DNA from 4 places in the Arthrobacter halodurans genome. Region 1 is predicted to be linked to each of the others. Evidence: riboswitches for the same ligand, from Rfam matches in the RefSeq annotation. Region 1 holds a riboswitch; each other region holds the start of a gene.
What was found. A riboswitch is a leader RNA that binds a small molecule or an ion and turns the genes downstream of it on or off. The one in region 1 is predicted to bind S-adenosylmethionine.

Region 1 (7,255 bases):
GAAGCCAAGGCAGCTGCAGAGAAGATCGGCGGCGTCGTCGTCGTCAAGGCGCAGGTGAAGGTCGGCGGCCGCGGTAAGGCCGGCGGCGTGAAGGTCGCCAAGAACGCCGACGAGGCCTTCGAGCACGCCTCCAACATCCTCGGTATGGACATCAAGGGCCACACCGTCAACAAGGTCATGATCGCGCAGGGCGCCGACATCGCCGAGGAGTACTACTTCTCCGTGCTGCTGGACCGCGCGAACCGCAACTACCTGGCCATGTGCTCGGTGGAGGGCGGCATGGAGATCGAGGAGCTCGCCGTGGAGCGCCCCGAGGCCCTCGCCAAGGTCGCCGTCGACCCCGCCGTGGGCATCGACCAGGCCAAGGCCGACGAGATCGTCGCCGCCGCGGGCTTCGCCCCCGAGCTGCGCGCGCAGGTCGCCGCCGCCATCGTGAAGCTCTGGGACGTCTTCCAGAAGGAGGACGCGACGCTGGTCGAGGTCAACCCGCTGGTGAAGACCGGCGCGGGCGAGATCGTGGCCCTCGACGGCAAGGTCTCGATCGACGAGAACGCCGCCTTCCGCCAGCCCGGCCACGCCGCGCTCGAGGACAAGGACGCCACCGATCCGCTCGAGGCCAAGGCCAAGGAGATGGACCTCAACTACGTCAAGCTCGACGGCCAGGTCGGCATCATCGGCAACGGCGCGGGGCTGGTCATGTCCACCCTGGACGTCGTCGCCTACGCCGGCGAGAAGCACGGCAACGTCAAGCCCGCGAACTTCCTGGACATCGGCGGCGGGGCCTCCGCCTCGGTCATGGCCGCCGGGTTGGACGTCATCCTCAACGACACGCAGGTCAAGAGCGTGTTCGTGAACGTCTTCGGCGGCATCACCGCGTGCGACGCCGTCGCCAACGGCATCGTCAAGGCCCTGGAGATCCTCGGCGAGAAGGCCACCAAGCCGCTGGTCGTCCGCCTCGACGGCAACAACGTCGACGAGGGCCGCCGCATCCTGCGCGAGGCCGGACACCCGCTGGTGACCCTGGCCACCACCATGGACGAAGGCGCCGACAAGGCCGCCGAACTGGCCAACAAGTAAAGGGACGGGATCACAGAATGTCTATCTTCCTGAACAAGGATTCCAAGGTCATCGTCCAGGGCATCACCGGCGGCGAGGGCTCCAAGCACACCGCCCGCATGCTGCACGCCGGCACCCAGATCGTCGGCGGCGTGAACGCCCGCAAGGCCGGCACCACGGTCACCCACGGCGCCAAGGAGATCACGGTCTTCGGCACGGTCCAGGAGGCCATGGCCGAGACCGGCGCCGACGTGTCGATCGTCTTCGTGCCGCCCGCCTTCACCAAGGACGCCGTCGTCGAGGCCATCGAGGCCGGCATCGGCCTCGTCGTGGTCATCACCGAGGGCGTGCCCGTGCAGGACGCCGCCGAGTTCTGGGCGCTCGCCCAGTCCAAGGTCGACGCCGACGGCAAGCAGGTCACCCGCATCATCGGCCCGAACTGCCCCGGCATCATCACCCCGGGCGAGTCGCTGGTCGGCATCACGCCGGCGAACATCACCGGCAAGGGCGGGGTGGGCCTGGTCTCCAAGTCCGGCACGCTGACCTACCAGATGATGTACGAGCTGCGCGACCTCGGCTTCTCCACCGCCATCGGCATCGGCGGCGACCCGATCATCGGCACCACCCACATCGACGCCCTCGCGGCGTTCGAGGCGGACCCGGACACCAAGGCGATCGTGATGATCGGCGAAATCGGCGGGGACGCCGAGGAGCGCGCCGCGGAGTTCATCAAGAACAACGTCACCAAGCCTGTCGTCGGCTACGTGGCCGGCTTCACCGCCCCGGAGGGCAAGACCATGGGCCACGCCGGCGCCATCGTCTCCGGTTCCTCCGGCACGGCGCAGGCCAAGAAGGAGGCCCTCGAGGCCGCGGGCGTCAAGGTCGGCAAGACCCCGTCCGAGACCGCGCACCTGCTGCGCGAGGTCTACCCGGAGCACGAGCCCGACTCGAACCTCTAGGAACCGCGGGCCCCTCGGGGCATGCACGACGGCGGCCGCCGCCTTCCCCCGGGAAGGCGGCGGCCGCCGTCGTGCGGGATGCTCAGGCGCGGCCGGTCGCGAGGCGGAAGAAGGACGTGCCGGCGCGGGAGTGCGCCCCCGGGATCAGCACGCGGCCGAGGTCGGGGTTCCACTCCACGCGGACGGGCGCGCCCGCGGCGGCCCGCGCCAACGCGTCGAAGTCCTCGGCCGCGAGCACCCACTCGATCCCGTCCGCGCTGACGCGCACCAGGCGGCGGTCGGGGCACAGGCGGAGCGTCGCTGCGATCCAGTCGTTGGGGAAGCGTGCCGCGCCGACGGGCGCGCCAGCGCCGGCGCGCCGCCGGACGGAGGGGTGGGAAGCGGTGGAACGGGGGCGGTGCCGCAGGGTGGTCATGGCGGTGCCTTTCGGATTGTCCTTGCCGGCGGCGGCTGCCGCGGGCCGCTTCGTCATCCGAACCACCCGCCGAACAATCCGGGACCGCGGCCGAGGCCGGGTCCCCGTGTGGGGTTGGTGCATGGCCAGTCGGAGCTTGGCGCCATGTCTCGTGAAGCTGGGTCCAGCCTAGCCCACCGCCGGACGGCCCGCACCGTGTCGCGCCCGCGGGGTAACACGCGCTCCCGGAGCGCTTCCGCGGGGCGCGTTAATCCTTGAGCAGGTCGCGGATGTCGTCGGCGGTCATGGCCGAACCGAAGCCCTCGCCGTCGTCCATCACCGAGGAGATCAGCTGGCGCTTGGCGTCCTGCAGCGCCACGACCTTCTCCTCGATGGTGTCCTTGGCGACCATGCGGTAGACCATGACGTTGCGGGTCTGCCCGATCCGGTGCGCGCGGTCCACGGCCTGGGACTCCGCGGCCGGGTTCCACCACGGGTCCAGCAGGAAGCAGTAGTCGGCCTCGGTGAGGTTCAGCCCGAATCCGCCGGCCTTGAGGCTGATGAGGAACACGGGCGCCCGTCCGGTCTTGAAGTCCCCGATGACCTCGGAGCGCTTGCGCGTGGAGCCGTCCAGGTACGCGTATTCGACCCCCTCCGCCTCGAGCCGAGCCGCGGCCTTCTTCAGGAACGAGGTGAACTGGCTGAACACCAGCGCGCGGTGCCCCTCGGCGAGCACGTCCTCGAGCTGCTCGAACAGGACGTCCAGCTTCGCCGACGGGACGCCGTCGTACTCCGCGTCCACGAGCGACGCGTCCAGCGAGAGCATCCGCAGCAGCGTGAGCGACTGGAAGATGGTGAAGCGGTTCTTGTCCATGTCCTCGACCAGGCGCAGGATCTTCTGCCGCTCCCGCTGGAGGTGCGTGTCGTAGATCTTGCGGTGCTTCGCCGTGAGCTCGACGTGGAGGACCTGCTCCTGCTTCGGTGGCAGGTCGGTGACGACGGCGGACTTCGTGCGGCGCAGCATGAACGGCCGGATCCGCCGCCGGAGCCGGGCGAGCGGCTCGTCGAGCCCCTGCTTCTCGATGGGCCGCTGGTACTCCTCGGCGTAGCGCACGGCCGACGGGAAGAGCCCGGGGGAGACGATTGCGAAGATCGACCACAGCTCCATGAGGTTGTTCTCCATGGGGGTGCCGGTGATCGCCAGCTTGAAGCGCGCGTCGAGGTCGCGGGCCGCGTGGTGGGCCTTCGTGGCCTTGTTCTTCACGAACTGCGCCTCGTCCAGGATCAGGCCGGCCCAGGCCACCGAGTGGTACGCCTCGGCGTCGAGCCGGAAAAGCGTGTAGGACGTCACGACGACGTCGTGCGTGGCGGCGAGCGCCGCCAGGGCGTGCGGCGCCCGCGCCTGGGTGTCGGCGACGAGGGCCACGCTGAGCCCCGGCGCGAAACGCGCCGCCTCGTCGGCCCAGTTGGACACGACCGACGTCGGGGCGACCACGAGGAAGGGTCCGGGCACCAGCGGCGAGGACGACGCCGGCGCGTCGGCCGCCGCGGCGAGGTGCGCCGCCGTCGTGGCCGGGTCCGCGCTGGCCCACTGCTGCTTCGCGTGCAGGATCAGGGCGAGCGTCTGCAGGGTCTTGCCCAGGCCCATGTCGTCCGCGAGCACGCCGCCGAGCCCGTTGCGCCACAGCATCGCCAGCCAGGCGAAGCCGTCCCGCTGGTAGGGGCGGAGCTCCGCATGCAGGTCCGCGGGCAGCTCGGCCGGGCCCGCCTCGGCCAGGTTCAGCAGCGAGCCGACGCCCGCGTACCAGGAGTCGGGGCCCTCGGTCTGCGTGGCCAGCGCGTCCAGCTCCTCCCACAGGGACGCCTGGTAGCGGGTGATGCGCAACTCGTGCGGGCGGTCCTGGAGGTGCCCGGCCTCGGTGACGAGCTCGCGCAGCTTGTCGAAGAGCGGGTGGTCCAGCGAGAAGTAGGTCTTGTCCGGCATCAGCATGCGGTTCTGCCCCCGGGAGAGGGCGCGGAGGATCTCGGCGAACGGGATGCGGCGCTCGCCGACGGCGATGACCAGTCCGAGGTCGAACCAGTCGCGGCGCTCCGACTCCACGGTGGTGACGGTCAGCTCGGGGGACTCGGTGAGCTCCCGGTATTCCGGCTCCCGCCCCGTGACATCGATCCGCAACCCGTCGAGCTCGCCGAGGGCGGGCAGGGTGCGGCGGACGAAGTCCACGGTGTCCAGGCCGCGCAGGGTCCGCGGCGCCAGCACCCGGCCGGCCAGCGCGGGCGAGTCCTCGAGGACGGCGAGGGCGGCGTTCTCCAGGGCGGTCTCCGACTCCGCGTCGCGGGTGTCGGCGTCAACCGGCATGGGGCCGTAGTCGAAGTTCCAGTCCAGCTCGGCGACGTCGCCGCCCGGGTACCCGACGCTGAGCACCAGCTTCGGGGGCAGGATCTCCGGCAGCTCCACGGACCCGTCGAGGCTGACGACCGCGACGCGCCGCCCGAGCCGGGGGTAGACCTTCGCCAGGAAGTCCCCGATCTCCGGCGCGGGCACCTCGATGCCCTCCGGGTGGCGGAGCAGCTCGAGCTCCGTGGGGTCCAGGCGACCCTCCACGGGGGCCAGGAGGACCACGGCGGAGTCGTCGGTGGCGGCGTAGATGCCGTGGTTGCCGATGGCGCCGGCGGGGCGGTGCCCGTCCAGCTCCACGAGCCCGCCGTCGATGGACAGCGTGGGGACGAGGCGCAGCGGGGAGTCCGCCGCGCCCGAGGCGTCGCGCAGCGCGGCGAGCGCCACGGCGGCCGGCGCCGTGAGGCGGACCTCCGCGTCCGGTCGCGTGCCGATGAGCCGGATGCCGAGGTCGCCGGTCTCGGCCAGCAGCGCCCACAGCAGGGGGGAGCTGAACTCGTCGAGGTACAGCCAGTCGTTGTCCTCGCCGAAGTAGAGCTGCCCGTTGGCCCGGTAGAGGGGCACGAACTGGCAGAACCAGCGGTGCTGTTCGGGATCGAGGTTCAGCCCGTAGGTCTTGAAGCTGATGGTGTTCCACCGCAGGTTCCCGCGCACCCAGCGGCCGTTGCCGGAGCGGACCATGGGACGCACGCCAAGCCGCCAGCGGTGCGCGGCGGCTCGCTGGTGCCCCACGCCGGAACCGGGGGCCCACTGGCGGTGCGCGGCCACGGTGGTGTCCTGGAGGTCGAACTGCAGGGCCATCTCCTGGAGGACGGCGCGTTCGGCGGCCGCGTGCGAGCGGCCCGGGGTCCGGGGCGCGGCGGCGGCCGCCCGGGAGCCCGCGCCGAGCAACCCGTTCAGGCTCTCCTGCCACGCGGGCGCGGTGGCCGCGGCCGCGGTGTTCTCGAAGAAGACGTCGCGGGAGCGCAGGTGCAGCGTGTTGGAGTGGATGAGCAGCGCCGCGCCGTGCTTGCAGTCCACGCCGACCGGGCAGGAGCAGCGAAGGCCGGAGACCGTCCACGCGCCCTTCTTGTCCACCAGGGATACCGCGCATGCGTAGGCGACGGGATCGGTGCCCTGCACGCGTCCGGCGAGTTCCCCGGCGGCGGGGTCCCAGGCGAGGTCGGTGATGCGCTCGCTGTTGGCGTAGGCCTTGCCCCGCGTGAACGCCGCACCGCCGACAACACGCAGAATCTCACGGGCATCGACGAGCGGGTATGCGGATTCGGCCATCCTCCCATCGTTTCACGAGCGCGGCCCCGCCGCGAACCGGCCCCCGCCCCGGGACGCCCTCCGCGACGCGGCCCTAGACTGGGGCGATGGACACCTCCCCCTACCTCCAGTCCCGCCAGCGGCTCGTGCCGGCACCGCCCCGTGCCGTGTTCGAGCTCCTCGCGGACCCCGCCATGCATCCGGTGATCGACGGCTCCGGCACGGTGCGCGCCGCCCGCGGGGGCTCGCCGGACCGGCTGCGGCTCGGCGCCGAGTTCGGCATGGACATGCGGCTCGGCGTCCCGTACCGGATCAGCAACACGGTGGTCGAGTTCGAGGACGGCCGCACGATCGCCTGGCGGCACTTCAGCGGGCACCGCTGGCGCTACGAGCTGGAACCGGTCGACGGCGGCACGCTCGTCCGCGAAACCTGGGACGCCAGCCGGCTCAAGCACAAGTGGGCCCTGCGCGTGCTCGGCTTCACCCGCACGACGCCGGGCAACATGGAGCGCACCCTGGAGCGCCTCGCCGCGCAGTTCGACGGCGGCGCGACGCCCTCCTAGGCGACCGTGGTGCCGAACGCCAGGCCCAGCGCGTAGGTCACGGCGGCGGCCCCGAGGCCGATGGCCAGCTGGCGGAGGCCGCGCTTGGCCGGCGACGCGCCCGAGAGCAGTCCGACGACGCCCCCGGTCACCAGCAGCGCCAGGCCGACGAGGACCACCGCGACCGCGACCGCCGCGGACCCGCCGAGGCCCAGGAGGTACGGCAGGATCGGGATGAGCGCGCCGGAAGCGAAGAAGCAGAAGCTCGCGCCGGCGGCACCCAGCGCCGAGCCGATGGTCTCGTGCTCGCGCTGGTCGTCCGCCTCGCGCTCGGGCTGCAGCGACATCGAGGGGTTGCAGTCGCACGAGAAGTACCCCATGCGTTCCGCCGCCCGGTGCTCGGCGTCCTCGTCGTTCATGCCGCGCGCCTTGTAGACCAGGACCAGTTCGTTGGCGTCCAGGTCCAGGTCCGGGGCCGCGGACAGCGTGGCCTGCGTGGGCCGCGAGGCGGCGAGCAGCTCGCGCTGGGAGCGCACCGAGACGTATTCGCCGGCCGCCATCGACAGCGCTCCCGCGAGCAGGCCGGCGATGCCGGAGAAGAGGATCAGGGCGCTGGAGACGCCGGTCGCGCCGATGCCCATGACCAGGGCCAGGT
Region 2 (7,255 bases), on a different contig from region 1:
CGGTCAACGCGCATTCCCACGCGTTCCACCGCATCCTGCGCGGGCGCACGCACGGCGGCGCCGCGGGCGGCGCCGGGACGTTTTGGACCTGGCGCGACCAGATGTACGCGGCCGCGTCGGCCCTGACCCCCGAGTCCTACGGGCGGCTGGCGACGGCGGTCTTCGCCGAGATGGCGGTCAGCGGGTGGACCGCGGTCGGCGAGTTCCACTACCTGCACCACGCGCCGGGCGGGAAGCCGTACGCGGACCACGCGATGGAGCGGGCGCTGGCCCGCGCCGCCGTCGCCGCGGGCATCCGCCTGGTGCTGCTGGACGCGTGCTACGTGGACGGGGGCCTCGACGCCGCGGGCCGCCCGGTGCCCCTGGACGAGACGCAGCTCCGCTTCAGCGACGGCGGCGCGCCGGCCTGGCTGGAGCGCCTGGGCGGGCTGCGCGCGGCGCTCGCCGAGGAGGACGGCGGCCGCGGCCTGGTGGGCCTCGGCGCGGCCATCCACTCGGTCCGCGCCGTCCCGCCGCGGGACCTGGACGCGATCGCGGCCGGCCTGGATCCCGCGGTGCCGCTGCACGTGCACCTCTCGGAGCAGCCCGCGGAGAACGCGGCGTGCCTGGCCGCCCACGGGGCGACGCCGGCCGCGCTGCTCCACCGCCACGGCCTGCTCACGAACCGGCTCTCGGCGGTCCACGCGACGCACCTGACCGGCGCCGACATCGCCCTGCTCGGCGACGCCGGCGCGACGGTCGTCATGTGCCCCACCACGGAGGCCGACCTCGCGGACGGGATCGGCCCGGCGCGCGAGCTTGCCGATGCCGGCGCCGGCCTGGCGCTGGGCACGGACCAGCACGCGGTCGTGGACCCGTTCCTGGAGATGCGTGCGCTCGAGCACGGGGAGCGGCTGCGCAGCGGCGTGCGCGGGCGCTTCTCGCCGGGCGAGCTCGTCGCCGCGTCCCGCGGCGGCGGACTGCGCAGCCTCGGCCTGCCCGGGAACGGCGACCGCGTCGCGGTGCGCTCCGGGAGCCTCCGGACCGCCGGATCCCGCCCCGCGCAACTCCCGCTGACCGCGACGGCGTCCGACGTCGCCTCCGTCGTCGTCAACGGCGTCGAGGTGGCGCGCGACGGCATCCACGCCGGCCTCGGCGATCCCGCCGGGCTCTACCGCGCCTTCCTGGCCGAACATCCGGAGTTCGCATGAGTGCCACGCTGATCACCAACATCGCCGAGCTGACCACCCAGGATCCGGAGCGCCGCGTCCTGGCGGACGCCGCCGTCGTGCTCGACGGCGACCGGATCGCCTGGATCGGCCCGGCCGCGGCCGCCCCGGCGGCCGACGAGGCCTACGACGCCGCCGGCCGGGCCGCGCTGCCGGGGTGGGTGGACTCGCACACGCACCTGGTCTTCGCCGGGGACCGGAGCGCCGAGTTCGAGGCCAGGATGGCGGGGCGGGAATACGCCGCGGGGGGCATCGCCGTCACCACGGACGCGACCCGCGCGGCGGGCGACTACGAGCTCACCCGCCTGCTGCTGGGGCGCGTGGCCGAGGCCGTCGCCGGCGGCACCACGTACCTGGAGACCAAGACCGGCTACGGCCTGAGCGTGGAGGAGGAGTCCCGGCACGCGCGGATCGCGTCCACGGTCGCCGACCAGGTCACCTATCTCGGAGCGCATCTGGTCCCCGCCAGGGCCGACGCAGACGAGTACACCGACCTCGTCTGCGGCGGGATGCTCGCCGCCGTCCTCCCGTACGTGAGCTGGGCCGACGTCTTCTGCGAGCGGGGGGCCTTCACGGAGGAGCAGTCCCGGCGCGTCCTCGACGCCTGCCGGCGGGCGGGCCTGGGACTGCGCGTCCACGGGAACCAGCTGGGACCGGGGCCGGGGGTGCGGCTGGCGGTCGAGTTCGGCGCCGCCAGCGTGGACCACGTGAACCACCTGGACGACGACGACGTCGCCGCGCTCGCCGGCAGCTGGTCCGGCTGGGACCCCGCCGCGGCGCGCGGCGCGCGCGGCACCGTGGCCACCTGCCTGCCCGCCTGCGACCTCTCCACGCGGCAGCCGCTCGCGCCGGGGCGACGGCTCGTCGACGCGGGGGTGGAGATCGCGCTGGCCTCCAACTGCAACCCGGGCACCAGCTACACGACGTCGATGAACTTCTGCGTCGCGACGGCCGTCCTGCAGATGCGGCTGACGGTGGACGAGGCCGTGCGGGCGGCCACGTTCGGCGGCGCTTTGGCCCTGGGCGTGCAGGACAGCGTCGGGTCGCTCGAGGTGGGCAAGCGCGCCGACCTCCAGCTGCTCAACGCGCCGTCCGCGACCCATCTGGCGTACCGCCCCGGGATGCCGCTGACCGGCGCGGTCTGGCGGGCGGGTGTCCGGCACGGCGGCTGAGCCGCCGCATCGCTAGGATCGGGTCATGGACCGAGTGCGCAACGACCCGCGGCAGACCGGAACCGGCGGCCCGACGAAGGACCACCGGCGGCTGAAAGTGGAGCTCCTCATCGTCCTCGGCCTCTCGCTCGGGCAGTCCGCGGTCTACGCCGTGGTCAGCCTCATGGACAAGCTCAGTCGCGCCCCGCTGGCGGACCAGACGACCAGCATGAACAACAGCCTCAGCGAGCGCCCGTATTTCGACCTGACGTACCAGCTGCTCGACATCGTCTTCGCCCTGGTGCCGGTGGCGCTGGTGTTCTTCCTCTTCGCGCACGCGGGCGCCAACGGCTTCCGGCGCATGGGGTTCGACCTGCGCAGGCCCTGGGCCGACCTCGGGTGGGGGGTCGCGCTCTTCGTCGGGATCGGGCTGGGCACGCTGGCCATGTACGCCGTCGGCCGCTCCCTCGGGGTGACCACGGCGATCGTCCCGGCCGCGCTCGAGCCGTACTGGTGGACCGTGCCCGTCCTGGCCCTGTCCGCGGTGCGCCACGGCGTCGTGGAGGAGGTCATCGTCGTCGGCTACCTGTTCGACCGCCTGCGGCGGCTCGGCTGGGGCGTGTGGCCGATCCTGCTCGCCTCCGCCCTGCTGCGCGGCAGCTACCACCTGTACCAGGGGTTCGGGCCGTTCGTCGGGAACGTGCTCATGGGCCTGGTGTTCGGCTGGCTGTACCTGCGCTACAAGCGCGTCATGCCGCTGGTGATCGCCCACGCGCTGCTGGACACCGCGGGATTCGTCGGATACTCGCTCCTCGGTCCGGCGATCGGGTTGGGGACCTAGGCCCGGACCCGACCGCCGGACCGCGACGGCGCTAGACCGTCACCGCTCCGTGGGGGGTGTCGAAGGTGACGGACATGATGCCGGGAGTTCCGTTGGGCGCCTGCCACTCCACCTCGACGCCCTCCAGCGGGCTCTGCTCGGGGGTGCCGAGCCATTCGCGGACGCGCTCCCGGGAGCCCGCGATCGTGATCTTGGAGATCCGCCCCTGCGGGGCCAGGGCCTTGGACGGGTGGAGGTCCTCTGTGCCGTCGTCCCAGCGCAGCATGTAGGGGACCTGCGGGTCGGAGATCAGGCCCTTAATGCCGATCTGCTGCCACGTCAGTTCCTGGCCGTCCGGGAACTTCCGGTTGCCCGGCACGGAGGAGCGGCCCAGCCGCTCCTCGAAGGGCGCCAGATCGTCGACGGCGACGCACCAGCCCATCCAGCCGCCGCCCATCTCGGAGCGGGCGCGCACGGCCTGCCCGAAGGGCGCCTTGTCCGACGCCGGGTGATTCAGCACCTCCACCACCTCCAGGTACTGGTCGTTCAGCAGCGGGAAAATCACATTCCGCGTGCCGAAACGGGGATGGACGCCGCCCTTGACGGACTCGATCCCCAACATGTCTGCGATGCGCCCGGCCGTGGCCGCCAGCCCATCAGGTCCGCAAGCGTAAGAAACATGGTCCAACCTCATCATGTGCCCATGATGGCACTTTGTGAGGTGGGTCTCGACTTAGGCTCCCCTAATACGCGCCTGACAGCGGGCGGAAGGCGAAATGCGTACCTCCGGCGTCACAAAACGGCCGCGGATCTTGCCGCCCGCGCGACCGTCCGTAGACTGGTGGTAGGTCATGAGTGCCAGCGCGAAACCCCGGTTTGCTGGCCGGCAACCCTCCACTCGCGGTGGGGTGCCCCGGGTGAGGACCTGGCTCCGCGCCGCGAAGGGCGTGGGGCAAGCGCGGGTCGTTTCCGGCGGCGCCACCGTCCGGTGGGCCCGCCGCAGGGGACGGCCCCTCCGACGAAGGGGAGCACCACGATGTCCAGCAACTGGTCCTTTGAGACGCGACAGATCCATTCCGGGCAGACGCCCGACGAGGCGACGGGCGCCCGGGCCCTCCCGATCTACCAGACGACGTCGTTCGTCTTCCCGAGCGCCGAGAGCGCGGCGGCCCGGTTCGCCCTCCAGGAGCTCGCGCCGATCTACACCCGCATCGGCAACCCCACGCAGGAGGCCGTGGAGACCCGCATCGCCGACCTCGAGGGGGGCGTCGGCGCGCTGCTGCTGTCCTCCGGCCAGGCGGCGACGACATACTCCATCCTCAACGTCGCCGAGTCCGGGGACCACGTGGTCGCCAGCCCCAGCCTTTACGGGGGCACGCAGAACCTCTTCAAGCACACCCTGCGCAAGCTCGGGATCGAGGTGACGTTCGTGGCCGACCCGGACGACCTCGACCAGTGGCGCGCGGCCGCGCGCCCGAACACCAAGGCGTTCTTCGGCGAGGTCGTCGCCAACCCGCGCCAGGACGTGCTCGACATTGAGGGCGTCAGCGCCGTCGCCCACGAGGTCGGCGTGCCGCTGATCGTCGACAACACGCTGTCCACGCCGTTCCTGATCCGCCCGATCGAGTGGGGCGCGGACATCGTCGTCCACTCGGCCACCAAGTACCTCGGCGGGCACGGCACGGCCATGGCCGGCGTCATCGTGGACTCCGGGAACTTCGACTTCGCGGCGGACCCGCAGCGGTTCCCCGGCTTCAACACGCCGGACGAGTCCTACAACGGGCTGGTCTTCGCGCGGGACCTCGGGGTCGGCGGGCTGCTCGGCGCGAACCTGGCGTTTGTCCTCAAGGCGCGCGTACAGCTCCTGCGCGACCTCGGATCCGCCGTCGCGCCGCTCAACGCGTTCCTCATCGCCCAGGGACTGGAGACGCTCAGCCTGCGCATGGAGCGCCACGTCTCCAACGCGCAGGCCGTCGCCGAGTGGCTCGAGACCCAGGAGCAGGTCGGGTCCGTCGTCTACGCGGGACTCCCGTCCAGCCCCTGGTTCGAGCGCGGCCGCCGGTACGGACCGCGCGGCACGGGGGCGATCGTGTCCTTCGAGATCGCCGGCGGCAAGGAGGCGGGGCAGGCCTTCGTCGACGCGCTCGTGCTGCACTCCCACGTGGCCAACGTCGGCGACGTCCGCTCGCTCGTGATCCACCCGGCCTCGACGACCCATTCCCAGCTCGCGGAGGCCGAGCAGCGTGCCGCCGGGGTCACCCCGGGCCTGGTGCGGCTGGCGGTCGGGATCGAGCACATCGACGACATCATCGCCGACCTGGCCGCGGGATTCGACGCCGTGCGCACCGGCGCCACCGACCTCCAGGCGGTGAAGTGAGCATCGACTTCGGCACCGCATCCCAGCGCCTGACCCGGACGGACGCCGCGGGGCCCGGGCGGGACGGTGTCCTGCGCACCCTGCGGACGGGCCCGTTCCGTTTCGAGACCGGCGGCTCGCTGCCGTTCCTCGACGTGGGCTACGAGACGTGGGGCCGGCTCGACGCCGACGCCTCCAACGCCGTGCTGCTCCACCACGCGCTGACCGGCGACACGCACGTGGCCCGCGGCGAGGGCGCGGAGCCGGGATGGTGGGACGGCTTCGTCGGTCCCGGCCGCACCATCGACACCGACCGCTTCTTCGTTGTCGCGGCCAACATGGTCGGCGGCTGCTACGGGACCACCGGGCCGTCCAGCCCGGATCCGGACGGCAGGCCCTGGGGTTCGCGGTTCCCGTTCACGACCGTCCGCGATTCCGTCCGCGCCGAGGCGCGGCTGGCCGACGCGCTGGGCATCGACCGTTGGCACACGGTGCTCGGCGGCTCGCTCGGCGGCGCGCGCGCCCTGGAGTGGGCCGCCGAGTACCCGGACCGCGTCGCGCGCTGCGTCGTCGTCGCGGCCACGGCCGCGTCCAGCGCCGAGCAGATCGCCTTCGCGCGCATCCAGACGGAGGCCATCCGGCTCGATCCGGACTTCGCGGGGGGCGACTACTACGCCGCCGGGCCGGGCCCCGTGGCCGGACTGGGTCTGGCCCGGCGGCTCGCGCACATCACGTACCGCTCCGAGCCGGAGCTGGACGTGCGGTTCGGGCGGTCGCCGCAGGGGTCCGAACTCCCGCTCGGCTCGGCGACGTTCGACCGCGGGCGCTACCAGGTGGAGAGTTACCTGGACCACCAGGCCTCGAAGCTGGTCGGCCGCTTCGACGCCAACAGCTACCTGGCGCTGACGGAGGCGCTCATGAGCCACGACGTCGGCCGCGGCCGCGGCGGGGTGCGGTCCGCGCTCGGGCGGCTCGCCGGGGTGCGGTTCATGGTCGCCGCCGTGGACAGCGACCGCCTGTACTGGCCCGAGCAGTCCGAGCGGCTGGCACGGTCCCTGCCCGGCCGGACCGCGGTCCGGTACATCACCTCTCCCATCGGACACGACGGCTTCCTGACGGACATCGGGCAGCTGGACGCGGAACTGCGGGACGGCTTCCTGGACTAGGGACTCCCGGGCTGGGCGCTGGCGGCCCCGCGGCGGCCGCGCGCCGCGGCCTGCGGGGCTGGTTGAATGGTGCCATGACCGAAACCACCTGGAAACCCGTCGTCGCCTGGTCCAAGCCGGAGGAGGAGCGCGCGGGCACCCCGCTGCTCGTGGCCTTCCACGGCTACCTCTCGCACGAGCTGGATCTGCTCGGCCTCGCCCCCCTGCTGCCGGCCGAGTTCACGATCGCCTCCGTCCGCGCGCCGCGGGCGCTGGGCCCGGGCTTCACGTGGTTCCCGCTGATGCACGAGCCGGACTTCTCGGTCGACCGGGTCACGCGCTCCGTCGCCGACGTCTGGGCGTGGCTGGACACCGTCCGGGGCAACCACTCCTCGGTGACCCTGCTGGGCTTCTCGATGGGGATGGCCGTCGCGACGAGCGCGCTGCGCCACCGGCCCCGGGACGTGGCCGCCGTCGTCGGACTGTCCGGGTTCGCCGTCCCCGACGACGGCGACCCCTTCTTCGACGACGCCGGAACCCGCGCCGCGCGGCCGCCCCTGTTCTGGGGCCGCGGG
Region 3 (7,255 bases), on a different contig from region 1:
GAGCCAGGTCATGGCGCCGTGGACCACGGTCCCGGTGGAGCCGCCGAACAGGAACCCGCTCCCGGCCAGGCGGTGGCAGGTGCGCACCGTGTCCAGCTCCTCGACGACCACCACGTCGTCGATGAAGGACTCGTCGAGCTGGGGCGGGCGCACGCTCATGCCGAGCCCTGGGATGAGACGGGTGGCCGGCTGACCGCCGAAGGTGACCGAGCCGGCGGCGTCGACCGCCACGATCCGGACGCCAGGCCGGTGCTCACGGAAATACCGCGCGCAACCCATCAGGGTGCCCGTCGTCCCCGCTCCCACGAACAGCACCTCGAGGTCGGGGAACTGGGCGGCGATCTCGGGCGCGGTCCAGCGGTAGTGCGCTCCCCAGTTGCCGGGATTGGTGTACTGGTTGAGCCAGACGTACCGTTCGTCGGACTCGCACAGTTCCCGGACGTGGTTGAGCCGGGCGCCGAGGAATCCGTCGACGGGATCCGGCTCGGTGACCAGGTCCACCTGCGCCCCGAGAGACTCCATGAGCTGCCGGGTCGCGGGGTTGCAGCGCGGATCGATCACGCAGACGAATTGGTAACCCTTGCTGGCGGCGATCATGCTGAGTGCGACGCCGAGGTTCCCCGAGGAGGACTCCACGAGCACGGTGCCGGGACCGATCATCCCTTCGCGCTCGGCCCGCTCGACCATCTCCCTGGCGGGCTTGAGCTTGATCGAGCCGGCGAAGTTGACCCCTTCGATCTTCAGGTAGAGGCGGAGGCCCAGCACGCCCTCCAGGTCGGCAAACAGGCTCGGCTCGTTGAACAGGTGCGGATTTCTGATGATGGTCATGCTTTTCCTCATTCTCTTGCCATGGGCTCGGACCATGGGGGCCGCCCGGGGACGGCTGTTCGGATCCGTGCCACTAACCGGCCTTGCCTTGTGTCACTCAAGGATGGACGCGAAGACATCACAAGGAATCCTCCAGCTACGGTATTTAGGGAGTACCTCAACCGCCGTAGGCCTCGTACTGTCCATGTCGTACGCGGGCCGCCCGTGCCCACGCACCGCCTCCGGCGGCCTTTCTCGCGGAGACCGGGTGCAGGCTCGCCGCCTCGGGCGCGCGATGCGGGACGTGTGGCCCTTCGCGCGCGATCAGGCGGCCAGCCTCCCCCCACGTGTCCGGTGCTTGTCTGGAACGTGTCTCCCCAGCGGTCAGCGGCAAGGCCCCTGCCACCTGTCGCGACGAGGCCACCATCGGCGCCTCCCCGGTCCGGCGCATTCCGCGCCGGACCGGGATCAGCGCCCCTGCCGGCCGCACAGGGTTTCAGGGTGACCGTCGAACCGATGGGAGACATGATCTAGGCGTTGGCCGAACGCGGCGCTCCAATCCCCGGATCGACCTGGTGGGGCCCCGCGGACGACGGCCGGACGTCGAAGTGGAACATCGCCGTGGGGAGATAGACGGTGGAGCAGGAGTTCGGGATGTCCACGACGCCCGAGAGCCGACCCTCGATCGGCGCGGCGCCGAGCAGCAGGTAGGCCTGTTCCGGGCTGTAGCCGAACTTGGTGAGGTAGTCGATGGCGTGCAGGCAGGCCCGCTGGTAGGACAGGTGGGAGTCCAGGTACTTCTGCTCGCCATCGAGGGTCACCGACGTTCCCGAGAACGCCAGCCACTCGCTGAACCGGGGATCCACGCGACCGGGCATGAAGATCGCGTTCTCGCTGACCCCGTAGGTCTCCATGCCGCCCTTGATGAGGTCCACGCGCAGGTCCAGGAACCCGCCCATCTCGATGGCGCCGCAGAATGTGATCTCGCCGTCGCCTTGGGAGAAGTGCAGGTCACCCATGGAGAGGTTGGCCCCGTCGACGAACACCGGATAGAACACCCGCGTGCCCTTCGAGAAGTTCTTGATGTCCTGGTTTCCGCCGTTCTCGCGTGGCGGGGCCGTGCGCGCGGCCTCGCCACCCACCCGCTCCCATTGGTCCCGGGGGAGGTGGCCGAGGACGGCGTGTTCCCCCTCGGGCGGCAGCGCCAGCGGCGGGACGCGGTTCGGGTCGGTGGCGATGAGGGCGCCCTCGCGCTTGTTCCACCTCGCGAGGAGCTCGGCCGACGGCGCCGTGCCCATCAGCCCGGGGTGGATCAGGCCCTCGAAGGAGACCTCGGGGACGTGCCGCGACGTCGCGACCTGTCCCGTGAAGTCCCAGATGGCCTTGTACGCGTCGGGGAACTGGTCCACCAGGAAGCCGCCGCCGTTGTTCCTCGAGAAGATGCCGGTGTAGCCCCAGCCTTGGCCGGCCAGCGCGCCCTTGTCCTCCTGCGGGATGGGCCCGACATCGAGGATGTCCACGACCAGGAGGTCGCCCGGCTTGGCGCCCTCGACGGCGAACGGGCCGCTGAGCTTGTGCACGGTCAACAGCGGGGCGTTGAGCACGTCGTCGGCGGAGTCGTCGTTGACGATCGCGCCGTCGAACCACTCGCGGCAGTCCACCCGGAAGGTGTCCCCCGGCTTGACGGTGGCGACCGGGGGGATCTCCGGGTGCCACCGGTTGTGTCCGACCTTCTCTTGGTCCTCGAACTTCTTGCTGGAATCGAGCGGGAAAATGACGTCAGGCATGGTGCTTGTCTCCTCGGCGATCTCGTGAAACTGGTTTCCTTCGGTTCCGCGGTCAGTCCCGCGGAAGCTTCTGGTGGAGCGGATGTGTCGTATAGCGGGTGGCGGGGCGGCGGCTTCGGCCGGGCAGGCCCGTGACGACCTCCGGCTCGTGGGCGCTGCGGAGCGTGGAGTCGATCAGCCCGAAGGCGGCGCTCCCGGCGACGGACAGGCGGGGCGCCGAGATCCGGCGGCCCGCCGGCTCGCCGCATTGCGCGCACGCCAGCTCCGCGGGCGCCTGGCCCATGGGGAAAGAGGCCTCGAACGTCGTGCCTTCCGGGCAGCGGAACTCGTACAGTGGCATGCGGATCTCCTCGCGGTGGTGGGGACGACTAGGCCGGCGCGGTGGCGGAAGCCCGGGACACCGCGGTGCGCTTGCCCAGGAACCAGGCGGCCGCCAGCGCGAGGAAGCCGCCCGCGGCCATCCAGATGGCGTTGGTGGTGGTGGCCTCGAAGGACCCCGACAACAGCAGGAGCGCGGGGATCGTTGCCGTGAGGTGGGCCACGATGATGGTGAACCACCCGGTGAACAGGGTCAGCGAGTCCTTGCCGAGGCCCAGCAAGAGGAAGAAGAGGAACCACAGGACGGCCCAAATCCACCAGATGACCCCGAACACGGGGTCGTTGGCTTGCGTGAAGTTCAGGATCCCGTAGCCGACGGCGCAGAACGCGACGAACAGGGAGAACCAGCCCAGGCCCTCGCCGGGAAGCCCGAAGGTCTGGTTCAGCGCGACGTACAGGTAGGTGAAGCCGAACAGGTAGAGTCCGGAAGCCCCGAGGATGACGGCGGGGTCGCCGTTCGACTGGGCGATGATGATGGTCGGGAACACGACCTGCATGGCACCGACGAAGAAATTGATGATGGCCGCGGACTTGCCGGGCACCTTGCCAATCAGCATCAGGCCGTTGATGAACAGGACGGCGCCGACGTACAGAAGACCGACGTTACTCAAGTGAATGCCCTCCGAAACGCGTCGTTGGGTTACGGGTTGTGGGCCGGATCTCGCGACGGATCCGGAATGCTTCACCGGTATTTGACAAGCTAGCCCCGGCCCCCGGGAAGGTCAACGGTTGTTGCCGGCAAACGCCAACCGGTCCGGCGACGCATTTGCCGCTGGCGCCGCTGGCCCTGTACAAAGGACTCACCAACCATCCAGAGCGGCTGAGAGATCTGGCTCGACGACGCCGCAGCAACCCCTTCCCGTCCGCGGGAGGAAGGTGCTCACGCCAGGACCGATGGAGTGATCCCATGGTTCCGCCCGTTTCCCCGCACGCTCCGCCGCCCGCCGACCCCGGCTTCGACGCCCGCGTGGCCGTCGCCCTGGACGAGCTGCCGCCACCGACCCCCGCGCGGCACCTGATCAAGCTGACCCCGGGGGTTCCCCCGGACGGCCGCTACGACGAGCTGGCCGCCGTCTTCCGGCCGGTGTTCGCGCGCATCGCCGAGGGGGCGGCGGCGCGCGACGCCGACCGGGTGCTGCCCTTCGAGCAGGTCGGCTGGCTCAACAAGGAGCGCTTCGGCGCCCTGCGCGTCCCCGTGTCCGACGGCGGCCACGGCGCCACCCTCGCCGACACCTTCCGCCTGCTGATCGAGCTCGCGGAGGCCGACTCGCAGGTCGCCCACCTGCTGCGCTCGCACGTCGGCTTCGTGGAGTCGATCCTGGCGCACGGGGACGCGGCGCTGCGCGGGCGCTGGTTCGCGCGTTTCGCCGCCGGACAGCTGGTCGGCAACGCCTACACCGAACGCGGGGGCAACGCGCTCGGCACGCTGAACACCGTCCTCGAGGAGCACGACGGCGGCTGGAGGCTCACGGGGGAGAAGTACTACTGCACCGGGACGATCTTCGCCGACTGGGTGGCGGTTGCCGCGGCCCGGCCGGGGCGGCCCGGCCGGGACATCGCCGTCGTGTCCACGCAGCATTCCGGGGTCCGCATCTTCGACGACTGGGACGGCTTCGGGCAGCAGCTCACGGGCACGGGATCGACGTCGTTCGCCGCGGTCCCCGTGGACACCGTGCTGCGGCCCGCCGACCTTGCGGCGCACCCGGAGTCCGCCGTGTTCCAGCTGGTCCTGCTCGCGGTGCAGGCGGGGATCTGCCGGGCCGTGCTCGGCGACGCCCGCGCCGCCGTGCAGGCCCGCACGAGGTCCTTCAGCACCGGAACCGGCGTGCCCGTGGCCGACGACCCGCAGGTCCTGCAGATCGTCGGGGAGATCTCGGCGAGCGCGTTCGCGGTCGACGCGGTGGTGCTCGCGGCCGTGGCCGAGCTGGAGTCGGTGTGCGGGACCGGGGCGGGACTCAGCGCCGCGGAGCGGTACGCGGTCTGCGAGCTCGCCGCGAACCGGGCGCAGACCGCGATCCAGCCGCTCGTGCTGGCGGCGGCCTCGCGGCTCTTCGACGGTCTCGGCGCGTCGTCGACCGCGCGGGCCTGCAACCTGGACCGCCACTGGCGCAATGCGCGGACCGTGGCCACCCACAACCCGGCGATCTACAAGGCGCGGATCGTCGGGGACTACGAGGTCAACGGCAACGCGCCGCTGCCGTTCGACGCCGTCGGCGACGTCGTGCCGCCGGACCACCGCCACCCGAGGACGCCCCGAACGGCGAAGAATACGCCGTAAGACGACGAAATATTTCGTCGGCATGGCGTGACGAGTTGGTGGATCGAAGAAAGTGCGATTCCATGGAATCGACGGCGGGGCACGCTCCGCCGTCGCACACCATCCAGAGCGGCCGAGAGACCTGGCTCATTGACGCCGCAGCAACCACCCTTCGGGGCCGGTGCTCATGCCAGGACCGATGGAGAATTCTTTCCACCACGTTCGGTCCGCTCGGACGCGCACCCCTGCCCGGGGCACGCGCCGCCCGGCCGCCGCGCGGCGGATTCTCTTCTCGGGACGACCTGAGGAGCATGACATGATCAGCATCCGGGACGTCTCGACGGTCTTCACGACCGCCGGGACCGACTTCACGGCCGTGGACCACGTGTCCCTGGAGATCCCACGGGGATCCATCCAGGGGATCATCGGCTTTTCCGGGGCGGGCAAGTCCACGCTGTTGCGCAACATCAACCTGCTGGAGCGGCCCACCTCCGGGCGGGTGTCGGTCGACGGGACCGACCTCACCGCGCTGGGGGACGAGGAGCTGCGCCGCGCCCGGCACCAGATCGGCATGATCTTCCAGCACTTCAACCTGCTGAACAACCGCACGGCGCAGCAGAACGTCGAGCTGAGCCTGAAGTTCGCCGGCGTCGAGAAGAAGGAGCGCCGGCGTCGGGCCAAGGAGGCCCTGGCGATCGTGGACATCGCGGACAAGGCCGATTCCTACCCGGCCCGCCTCTCCGGCGGCCAGAAGCAGCGCGTGGCGATCGCCCGCGCGCTGGCCACCGAGCCCAAGGTGCTGCTGTGCGACGAGCCGACGTCCGCGGTGGACCCCCGCACCACCGCCTCCGTGCTCCAGTACATCTCCGACATCAACGCCCAGCTGGGCATCACCACCGTGATCGTGACCCACGAGATGAACGTCGTGAAGGCCATCGCGGACAACGTCGCGATCCTCGAGGAGGGGCGGCTCGTGGAGCGCTTCGACCTCGCCGAGCTCGACCGGCCCGGATTCCGCCCCGCGACGGAGATCGGCCGCTACCTGATCTCCGACGACATCACGCTGGACCGCGCGGCGCGCGCCACGAAGGAGCTCTCCCATGCCTAGCCCGATCCTTCCCGCCAACACCACCGCGCTGGACCTGAACCGCGTCGCCGAGCTCTGGCCGGAGATCGTGCTGGCCATGGGGCAGACGTTCGCCATGCTGATCGTCGCGATCCCGCTGGCCGTGCTCGCCGGGACGCCGCTGGGCATCTGGCTCTATTCGATGTCCCCGCACGGACTCAAGCCGCGGCCGCGCCTGCACCGGGTGGTCGACTCGCTGGTGAACACCATGCGCTCGTTCCCGTTCCTGATCCTGCTGATCGCGATCATCCCGGTCACCCGCTTCATCGTCGGCACCACCATCGGCACGGCCGCGGTGATCGTCCCGTTGACCATCAACGCGATCCCCTACTTCGCCCGTTTCGTCGAGCAGAACCTCACGCAGCTCGGCTCGGGGGTCGTCGAGGCCGCCCGCGCCATGGGCGCCACGCGTGGGCAGATCGTGCGCGACGTGCTGCTGGTCGAGGCGAAGCCGGCGCTCATCGGCTCCATCACCATCATGACCGTGAGCTTCATCAGCTACTCGGCCATGGCCGGACTGGTTGGCGGCGGCGGAATCGGTGACTTCGCGATCCGGTACGGCTACTACCGGTACGAGACCGCCGTGATGTTCTTCGCGATCGTCCTGATGATTGTCCTGGTCCAGGCCGTCCAGATCGGCGGGACCCGCCTGGCCCGGACGCTCGACAAGCGCCACTGACCCGCGGTCCACATCCCGCCGTCCCGCGCCCCCACCCCACCCCTCCCTAGGAGAACCATGCCTTCCACCGGATCCTCCGGGCGTCCGCGCCTGCTGCTCAGCGCGTTCCTGATGAACACCCCCAGCCACATCCTGGGTGGCCAGTGGCGCCATCCCGAGGCGCAGCAGCACCGCTTCAACGAACTGTCGCTGTGGACCGACCTGGCCCGCCAGCTCGAGGA
Region 4 (7,255 bases), on a different contig from region 1:
CCCAGGAGCAGGTCATGACGGAACACGACACGCACACGCGCGGTCCCCGCCGCGAGCCCGAGGTGCTGACGTTCGCCGAGGCGCGCACCGCCGTCGTCCGCGGACGCGACATTCCCTCCGGCGAGCTGGCGGCGTTCTTCGACGCGTCCTTCGGCGCCCTCGCGGGCTTCCTCAGAAGCCGGGCGCTCAGCCCGGTGGGGCCCGCCTTCGCCCTCTACCCACGGCTCCCGGCCGAGACGACGGACCTGGACGTTGGTTTCGCGATCGACCATCCGCTGGTCGGTGACCACACGACGGACTCCGGGATCGTCGTCTCCGCCTCGCGGCTGCCGGGAGGTCCCGCGGCGACGGTGTCCCACGTGGGCCCCTACGACGCCTTGGGCGACGCGTGGCGGGGGCTGCTGGATTGGGCCTCGCGGAACGGACACGCGCCGGGCTTGCCGTTCTGGGAGGTCTACGTCACCGAGCCCTCGCCGACCGCGGATCCGGCGACCCTGCGCACCGACCTGTTCCTGCCGGTCGAGGCGGAGCGCGTTCCCCCGGCCCCCTAGCGCGCGGCGGGGGCTCAGAGGCCGTGGTGGAGCACGAACGCGGCCAGGAACCCCAGCGCCGCGATCAACCCGGTGAGCATGTGCTGCTCCTCGAACGCCTCCGGGATCATGGTGTCGGAGAGCATCGAGAGGATGCCGCCGGCGGCGACAGCGGTGACGACGGCGACGAGCTCGCCCGGCGCGTCCCGCAGGGCCAGATAGCCGAAGAGCGCCGAGAGGCCGGAGATCGCCGCGATGCCGCCCCAGATGCCGAACACCTGCGCCGCGGGTTTCCCGGCGCGCTTCATGTCGTCGGTGCTGGCCAGCCCCTCCGGCACGTTGGAGATGATGACGGCCGCGAGCATGGCGGGATTCACCGACGCCCCGCCGACCAGCCCGAGACCCAGCACGATCGACTCCGGGACGCCGTCCAGCAGCGCGCCGACCGCGATCGCCGTGCCGCCGGACGCCTTCTGCTGGGCCCCGTCAGCGGGCTTCCGCCGCGCGTCCCCGGAGGCGTCCCGCCGCACTTCGCCGGAGGCCTCCCGCGGGGCGACGCCGAGGGCGTTCCGCCCCGCGTCCGGCCGCGCGCCGCCGACCGGTCCCGGTCCGGTCCCGCCGAACCTTCCGGAGCTTCCGCGGCCCGGCGGCCTCCTGGCGCGGCGGCGGTGGTGGGCGCCCGAACGGACCAGCAGGGCGTTGGCCGCGACGTATGCGGCGGCCCCGGCCAGGAATCCGGCCGCCGTGGGCCAGAGGCCCCCGGTCTCCAGCGCGTCGGCAACGAGTTCAAAGGAGAGCGCGGAAATCAGGGCGCCGGCGCCGAAGGCCATCACCGTGGACACGGCCCGGCGGGGGATCGTGTATTTCCAGGCGACGGCCGCCCCGACGAGCAGCGCGCCGCCGGCGAACGTGCCCCATGACAGGGCCTGCAGCCAGACGGGCATGGGCCCACCCTACCCGTGGACCGGCTAGAAGCCCCCGCCGCCCTCGCTGGCCATGTTGTTGAAGCGCGAGTAGTGGCCCTGGAAGGCCACCACCATGGTCTTGGTGGGCCCGTTGCGGTGCTTCGCGACGATCACGTCGGCCTCACCCGCCCGGGGGGACTCCTTGTCGTAGATGTCCTCGCGGTGGAGCAGGATCACCATGTCGGCGTCCTGCTCGATGCTGCCGGACTCGCGGAGGTCGGAGACCATGGGCTTCTTGTCCGTGCGCTGCTCCGAGCCGCGGTTGAGCTGCGACAGCGCGACCACCGGGACCTCGAGCTCCTTGGCCAGCAGCTTGAGCGCTCGGGAGAACTCCGAGACCTCCTGCTGGCGGGACTCCACGCGCTTGCCGGAGCTCATCAGCTGCAGGTAGTCGAGGACGACGAGCTTGAGGTCGTGCTTCTGCTTCAACCGGCGGCACTTCGCGCGGATCTCCATAAGCGACATGTTCGGCGAGTCGTCGATATAGAGGGGGGCGTCGTTCAGCCGTCCCATCGTCGTGGCGATCTTCCCCCACTGCTCGTCCTTGACCGTGCCCTTGCGCAGGTCCTGGAGGCCGATGCTCGCCTCCGCCGACAGCAGGCGCATGGCGATCTCGTTGCGTCCCATCTCCAGCGAGAAGAAGACGGTGGTCATGTTGTGCTTGATGGCCGCCGACCTCGCCCAGTCCAGGGCGAACGTGCTCTTGCCGACGGCGGGACGCGCCGCGATCACGATCATCTGCCCGCCGTGCAGACCCTGGGTCAGCTCGTCGAACTCGTAGAAGCCGGTGGGGACGCCGGTCATGCCCTCGCCCCGGTGCCCGGCCGACTCGATCTCGTCCACCGTGCCCTCGATGATGTCGCGCAGCGGCACGTAGTCCTCGGCGGTCCGTCGTTCCGCGACGGCGTAGATCTCCGCCTGGGCCTGGTTGACGATCTCGTCCACTTCGCCGTCCTGGGAGTAGCCCAACTGGACGATCTTGGTCCCGGCGTCGACGAGGCGGCGCAGGACGGCGCGCTCCCGGACGATCTCGGCATAGAACCCCGCGTTGGCGGCGGTGGGGACCGATTGGATGAGGGTGTGGAGGTATGCGGGACCACCGATGCGCGAGATCTCCGAGCGCTTGGTGAGCAGATCGGAGACGGTGACCGCGTCGGCGGGCTCGCCGCGTCCGTAGAGGTCGATGATGGCCTCGAAGATGGACTCGTGGGCCGGCCGGTAGAAGTCGATCCCGCGGAGGACCTCCACGCAGTCGGCGATGGCGTCCTTGGACAGCATCATGCCGCCCAGGACACTCTGCTCCGCCACCAGGTCCTGTGGCGGGGTCCGGCCGAACTCAGACTCCCGCGAACCCTTGGAGTCTGTCTGCATCAGCGACACGTCGCTTCCCTTCACCTCGGTGGTGGGCGGCCGTCGGCGCACCCGTGCTGCCTCCATTATCCCAGCCCGCGCCGGGTCCGTCTGGAGGTTGTGGAGATCGCGGGGCGAGGCCCGTCGCAGTGCGCGCGGTGGACCGGAGACCCTGTCACCATAGACCCTTTCCGCGCCCTTCCCAACCGAGTTGTCCACAGCCCATGTGGAGAAGCTGTGTGCAGTGCGGCGTGTTGTGTGCACAGACTGGGGAGGAGGTTGTGGATGAAATATTTCTTTCAGATTCGAAACGGCTCTGACTAGGCTTTTTATCCACGACAACCTGTGTACAAAAAGATTTTCGGGATCAACATTCAGGGGCTACTTGGAGGTTGTGTGGTGGGTTACGATCCCACGAGCGTCACTTTTCCACAGAAGCAACGGCACTATCCACAGACACGCGGGTCGCGCCTGTGCATGCACGCCGGATCTTGGTTGTCCACCCCACCCGGCACTGCGATACTGTCCCCATGACCACCAGCGCGATGCCTTCCCCGTGAGCGAAGCCACGACCCGGGCTGCCGCCGTCGACCCCTTGGATCGCGTGGACGGTGTGGGGCATCCGGTGCGCCGCGCGGACGCCCACGCGCTGCGGGCCCGGCTTGGCCGGCACGGGCCCGGCGCCGCCTGCCTCTCCGTCAACAGGCCGGCCGACATCGATCCCGGGATCCTCCGCCAGCTCGTCGACACCGGATACCGGCACGTCATGTCGGACCTCCCTGCACCGGTCGGCTCACCGAGCCACGACCACTAGCCGCGCACACCCAGCCACAGGAGATGCACCATGCCCGGACTCACCCTTCAGGAGATGCTGGTCCTCGGCCTGATCTTCGCGGCGCTCGCCTGGCTCCTGGTCGCCGCGATCCGGTCCCGACCGCGCCACCAGCTCAACGAAGCCGACCAGTACATCGCCCGGCTCAATGAGGCCGCGGCGCGGCAGCAGGCGGCGGACACCGAGCGCGCCGAGCAGCTCCGGCTCGCGACAACGCAACGGACGGCGGCGGCACGGCGCGCCTCGACCGGACGCACGGGCCAGGGCGCCTCGTCGACCGCGGGACGGGCGGCCACCGAACGGCAGGCCGCTGCGAGACTCGGAGCGACCGACCCGGAATACGCCGAGGTGCTGGCACTCGTGCAGGCCGGGAAAACCCGGGAGGCGGTCCAGAAGATCCACCACGACACCGGTATCCCCCTGACGGAGGCCCGGAAGTTCGTCGACTCCCTCCAGGCGTCCTAGGCGGCTGACGACCCACTCGGCCACTCGCCCCTGCATGTCGCTGACCCGGCTGGGTTCGGGGCACGCGCCACCGGCCCGCACCCGTGCCACGCGCCTCGGACCGCGACTACACCAGGGCGGTCTCCCGGAGACGTCGGAACGCGGACCCGTGGAAGACGAGGGGTTCGTTCGCGTCCGCGTGTGCCGCATGGCCGTGGACCCGCAGCAGCACCACGCGGTGGTCCCCGGCGGGGATCTCCTGCTCGACGCTGCATTCGAGCCAGAGCGCTGCCTCGTCCAGGAACAGGGCGTCCTGGTCGGTCGACTCGAGCCGGAGCCCGGCGAAGCGATCCCCCTGGCGGGACGCGATCTGCCGGCAGACGCCCTCGTGGCGCTCGCCCAGCACGGAGACACCGATCCGCGGTGCGGAGCGCAGGATCGGCCAGGTGCGGGAAGAGTTCTGCACGGCAAACATCACGAGCGGCGGATCGAGCGAGACGCCCACGGTGAACGATGAGGCGACGATGCCCTGCGGCTGGCCGTCCACCAGGGCGCAGAGGGCGGCCACCCCCGAGGGGAAGCGCGCGAAGGCGCCGCGGAGCGAGTCGGGGTGCAGGTCGTCGGAGAGAGACATGGCGGGATCCTTCGGCGTTGCGCACACCGCGGAAGACCACCCGTGGGGGCGCCCGCCAATGTGCGGTACTTGCCGCACGGGGTGTCCGGACGGCCGAATCATCACCTGGAGCACCCCACTACCGTGAGAGGGTTGCCGTCCAACGAGCCAGGGCTTGACGTTGGCGCTCTTGATTCACCTACCACGCTAGGCCCGTGCCGCATCACGGGTCAAAGGCCCGGCGGAATGTTTCTCCGGGCTACGGAGCCGGCCGCCGGGGACCGCGGCCCATCCGCCGCGGCGTGGGCCTCCGCCTCCGAACCCTCCTCGCTCCTGGCCTCCGCACCGGCACACCGGCACACAAACGCCGAGGGACCCCGCCGTGTGGCGGGGTCCCTCGGTCGTGTCCGCCGGGGCGCGCAACGGCGCGCCACCGGCGGGACGGACTACTTCTTTGCGGCGACGACCTGGAGGTCGAGCGTCGCGGAGACGTCCTCGTGCAGTCGCACGGTCGCCTGGTAGTTGCCGGTCGACTTGATGTGCTCCGGCATTTCAACCTTGCGCTTGTCGATCGAGCCGAGGCCGGCGGCCTCGACGGCCTTGGCGATGTCCTCGGCCTTGACGGTGCCGAACAGCCGTCCGGTCTCGCCGGCCTTGACCGTCACCTTGACGGGCTTCGCGGCGAGGGAGGCGGCCAGCTTCTGGGCCTCTTCCAGCGTCGCGACGGCGCGCGCCGCGCGGCCGGCCTTGATGGACTCGACCTGCTTCTCGCCGCCCTTGGTCCACGTGATGGCGAAACCGCGGGGCAGAAGGTAGTTACGTGCGTAACCGTTCTTCACCTCGATGATGTCGCCAGCGGTGCCGAGACCGGTGACTTCGTGCGTCAGAATGAGCTTTGCCATGTTGGTATCCCTTCCTTAGCCGCGGCCAGCGCCGGAGTAAGGCAGCAGGGCAACTTCGCGCGCGTTCTTGATGGCCTGGGCGATCTTGCGCTGCTCCTGGACGGAGACGCCGGTCACGCGACGGGCACGGATCTTTCCGCGGTCGGAGATGAACTTGCGCAGCAGTGCTACGTCCTTGTAGTCGATGACCTTAACGTCAGCGGCCTTCAGGGGGTTGGACTTTGGTTTGGGCTTACGGAGTTCAGCCTTAGCCATCGTGGAGCTCCTTTGATCTTGTGGAGCCCGCAGAAAGGTTCTGCGGGATGGTGAATATGGGTGTTAGAAAGGCGGTTCGTCGGAACCCGGGTTGTTGCCCCATCCGCCGCTGCCGGAGGAGGAGGACGACGATGCCCACGGGTCTTCGGCCGGCGCATTCCAAGTGCCGCCCGAATTTCCGCCGGAGTTGCCACCGGGGTTTCCGCCGGCGTTGCCGCCGCCAAAACCGCCGGAGTTGCCGGCGTTGCCGCCACCGAAGCCGCCGGAGTTGCCGCCGCCGAAGCCGCCGCCCCCACCGCTGGAGCGCTGGGTGCGGGTGACCTTGGCGGAGGCGTAGCGCAGCGACGGGCCGATTTCATCGACCTCGAGCTCGGAAACGGTCCGCTTCTCGCCTTCCTTGGTTTCGTAGGAACGGGACTTCAGCCGGCCCTGGGCGACGACTCGCATGCCCTTGGTCAGCGTCTCGGCGACATTCTCGGCAGCCTCGCGCCACACCGACGCGCGGAGGAACAGCGTTTCGCCGTCCTTCCACTCGTTGCTCTGGCGGTCGAAGGTCCGCGGGGTGGAAGCGATGGTGAAATTCGCCACCGCCGCCCCGGACGGGGTGAAACGGAGTTCCGGGTCGCCGGTGAGATTACCGATGACCGTGATGATGGTCTCGCCTGCCATGGTGCCTCCTTCTGTCTGTTTCTACTGAGGAAAGCGCAGACTACTCTGCGACGACCTTCTGCTCTTCCGGACGGGTGATCTTGGTGCGCAGGATCGTCTCGTTGAGAGAGAGCTGGCGGTCAAGTTCCGCGGAAGTCGCCGGGGTGGCGGTGTAGTTGACCACCGCGTAAATCGCCTCGGTCTTCTTGTTGATCTCGTAGGCCAGACGACGGCGGCCCCAGATGTCGACGTTGTCGATGGTCCCGCCATCGTTGCGGACCACATCCAGGAACTTGCCGAGAGTCGGCTCCACGGTACGCTCGTCGACCTCGGGGTCGATCAGTACCATCAATTCGTATGCACGCATGTGAACCCACCTCCTTTGGGCTAAACGGTCACGGTCTTTCCGTAACAGGAGGTTCTTCGCGTTGGCCGCGGCCGCACCCGGTTCCGGGCGCGACACAAACAGCCTGAACCATCCTACGGGATGTCCCCAGCACAGACTAACCAGGCCCGCGGGCCGGCAGCCCCCGGCGCCCCGACCGGTGGACGGGACCCGGCGGCGGCAGCCTGTGGACGGAAGGTCAGCCGGGCCCGTCCATCCATTCCGGCAGCAGCGCGCACATGGTGATGGCGTCGACCCGCACCCCGTCGAACACGAGGGCCGCCAGGCGCCGACCCTCGACGAGGAAGCCGGCCTTCTCGTACACACGCAC

Region 2: linked by a shared signal. The riboswitch ahead of ACETWP_RS11990 (bifunctional o-acetylhomoserine/o-acetylserine sulfhydrylase) and the one ahead of ACETWP_RS12425 (hypothetical protein) in region 1 are both predicted to bind S-adenosylmethionine.
Region 3: linked by a shared signal. The riboswitch ahead of ACETWP_RS08000 (acyl-CoA dehydrogenase family protein) and the one ahead of ACETWP_RS12425 (hypothetical protein) in region 1 are both predicted to bind S-adenosylmethionine.
Region 4: linked by a shared signal. The riboswitch ahead of ACETWP_RS02860 (flavin reductase family protein) and the one ahead of ACETWP_RS12425 (hypothetical protein) in region 1 are both predicted to bind S-adenosylmethionine.

Annotation. Positions count from the first base shown of each region.
Region 1 is NZ_JBHDLJ010000010.1:68,870-76,124, forward strand. Features, by position in the region: gene sucC (ADP-forming succinate--CoA ligase subunit beta) at 1-1,077, shown strand, start outside; gene sucD (succinate--CoA ligase subunit alpha) at 1,095-2,015, shown strand; gene ACETWP_RS12425 (hypothetical protein) at 2,098-2,430, opposite strand; SAM riboswitch class IV at 2,444-2,587, opposite strand; gene ACETWP_RS12430 (DEAD/DEAH box helicase) at 2,678-6,079, opposite strand; gene ACETWP_RS12435 (SRPBCC family protein) at 6,166-6,621, shown strand; gene ACETWP_RS12440 (VIT1/CCC1 transporter family protein) at 6,618-7,255, opposite strand, start outside.
Region 2 is NZ_JBHDLJ010000009.1:126,470-133,724, forward strand. Features, by position in the region: gene ACETWP_RS11970 (formimidoylglutamate deiminase) at 1-1,190, shown strand, start outside; gene hutI (imidazolonepropionase) at 1,187-2,380, shown strand; gene ACETWP_RS11980 (CPBP family intramembrane glutamic endopeptidase) at 2,406-3,200, shown strand; gene ACETWP_RS11985 (VOC family protein) at 3,232-3,876, opposite strand; SAM riboswitch class IV at 4,027-4,144, shown strand; gene ACETWP_RS11990 (bifunctional o-acetylhomoserine/o-acetylserine sulfhydrylase) at 4,216-5,556, shown strand; gene metX (homoserine O-acetyltransferase MetX) at 5,559-6,701, shown strand; gene ACETWP_RS12000 (alpha/beta hydrolase) at 6,776-7,255, shown strand, end outside.
Region 3 is NZ_JBHDLJ010000005.1:65,109-72,363, forward strand. Features, by position in the region: gene sbnA (2,3-diaminopropionate biosynthesis protein SbnA) at 1-828, opposite strand, end outside; gene fmdA (formamidase) at 1,338-2,594, opposite strand; gene ACETWP_RS07990 (FmdB family zinc ribbon protein) at 2,647-2,934, opposite strand; gene ACETWP_RS07995 (AmiS/UreI family transporter) at 2,963-3,583, opposite strand; SAM riboswitch class I at 3,777-3,873, shown strand; gene ACETWP_RS08000 (acyl-CoA dehydrogenase family protein) at 3,880-5,250, shown strand; SAM riboswitch class I at 5,347-5,435, shown strand; gene ACETWP_RS08005 (methionine ABC transporter ATP-binding protein) at 5,546-6,337, shown strand; gene ACETWP_RS08010 (methionine ABC transporter permease) at 6,330-7,034, shown strand; gene ACETWP_RS08015 (NtaA/DmoA family FMN-dependent monooxygenase) at 7,092-7,255, shown strand, end outside.
Region 4 is NZ_JBHDLJ010000002.1:106,900-114,154, reverse strand. Features, by position in the region: gene ACETWP_RS02885 (GyrI-like domain-containing protein) at 15-551, shown strand; gene ACETWP_RS02880 (ZIP family metal transporter) at 566-1,474, opposite strand; gene dnaB (replicative DNA helicase) at 1,499-2,866, opposite strand; gene ACETWP_RS02870 (hypothetical protein) at 3,402-3,659, shown strand; gene ACETWP_RS02865 (hypothetical protein) at 3,690-4,142, shown strand; gene ACETWP_RS02860 (flavin reductase family protein) at 4,249-4,755, opposite strand; SAM riboswitch class IV at 4,816-4,930, opposite strand; gene rplI (50S ribosomal protein L9) at 5,181-5,636, opposite strand; gene rpsR (30S ribosomal protein S18) at 5,652-5,891, opposite strand; gene ACETWP_RS02845 (single-stranded DNA-binding protein) at 5,955-6,560, opposite strand; gene rpsF (30S ribosomal protein S6) at 6,601-6,906, opposite strand; gene ACETWP_RS02835 (GNAT family N-acetyltransferase) at 7,124-7,255, opposite strand, start outside.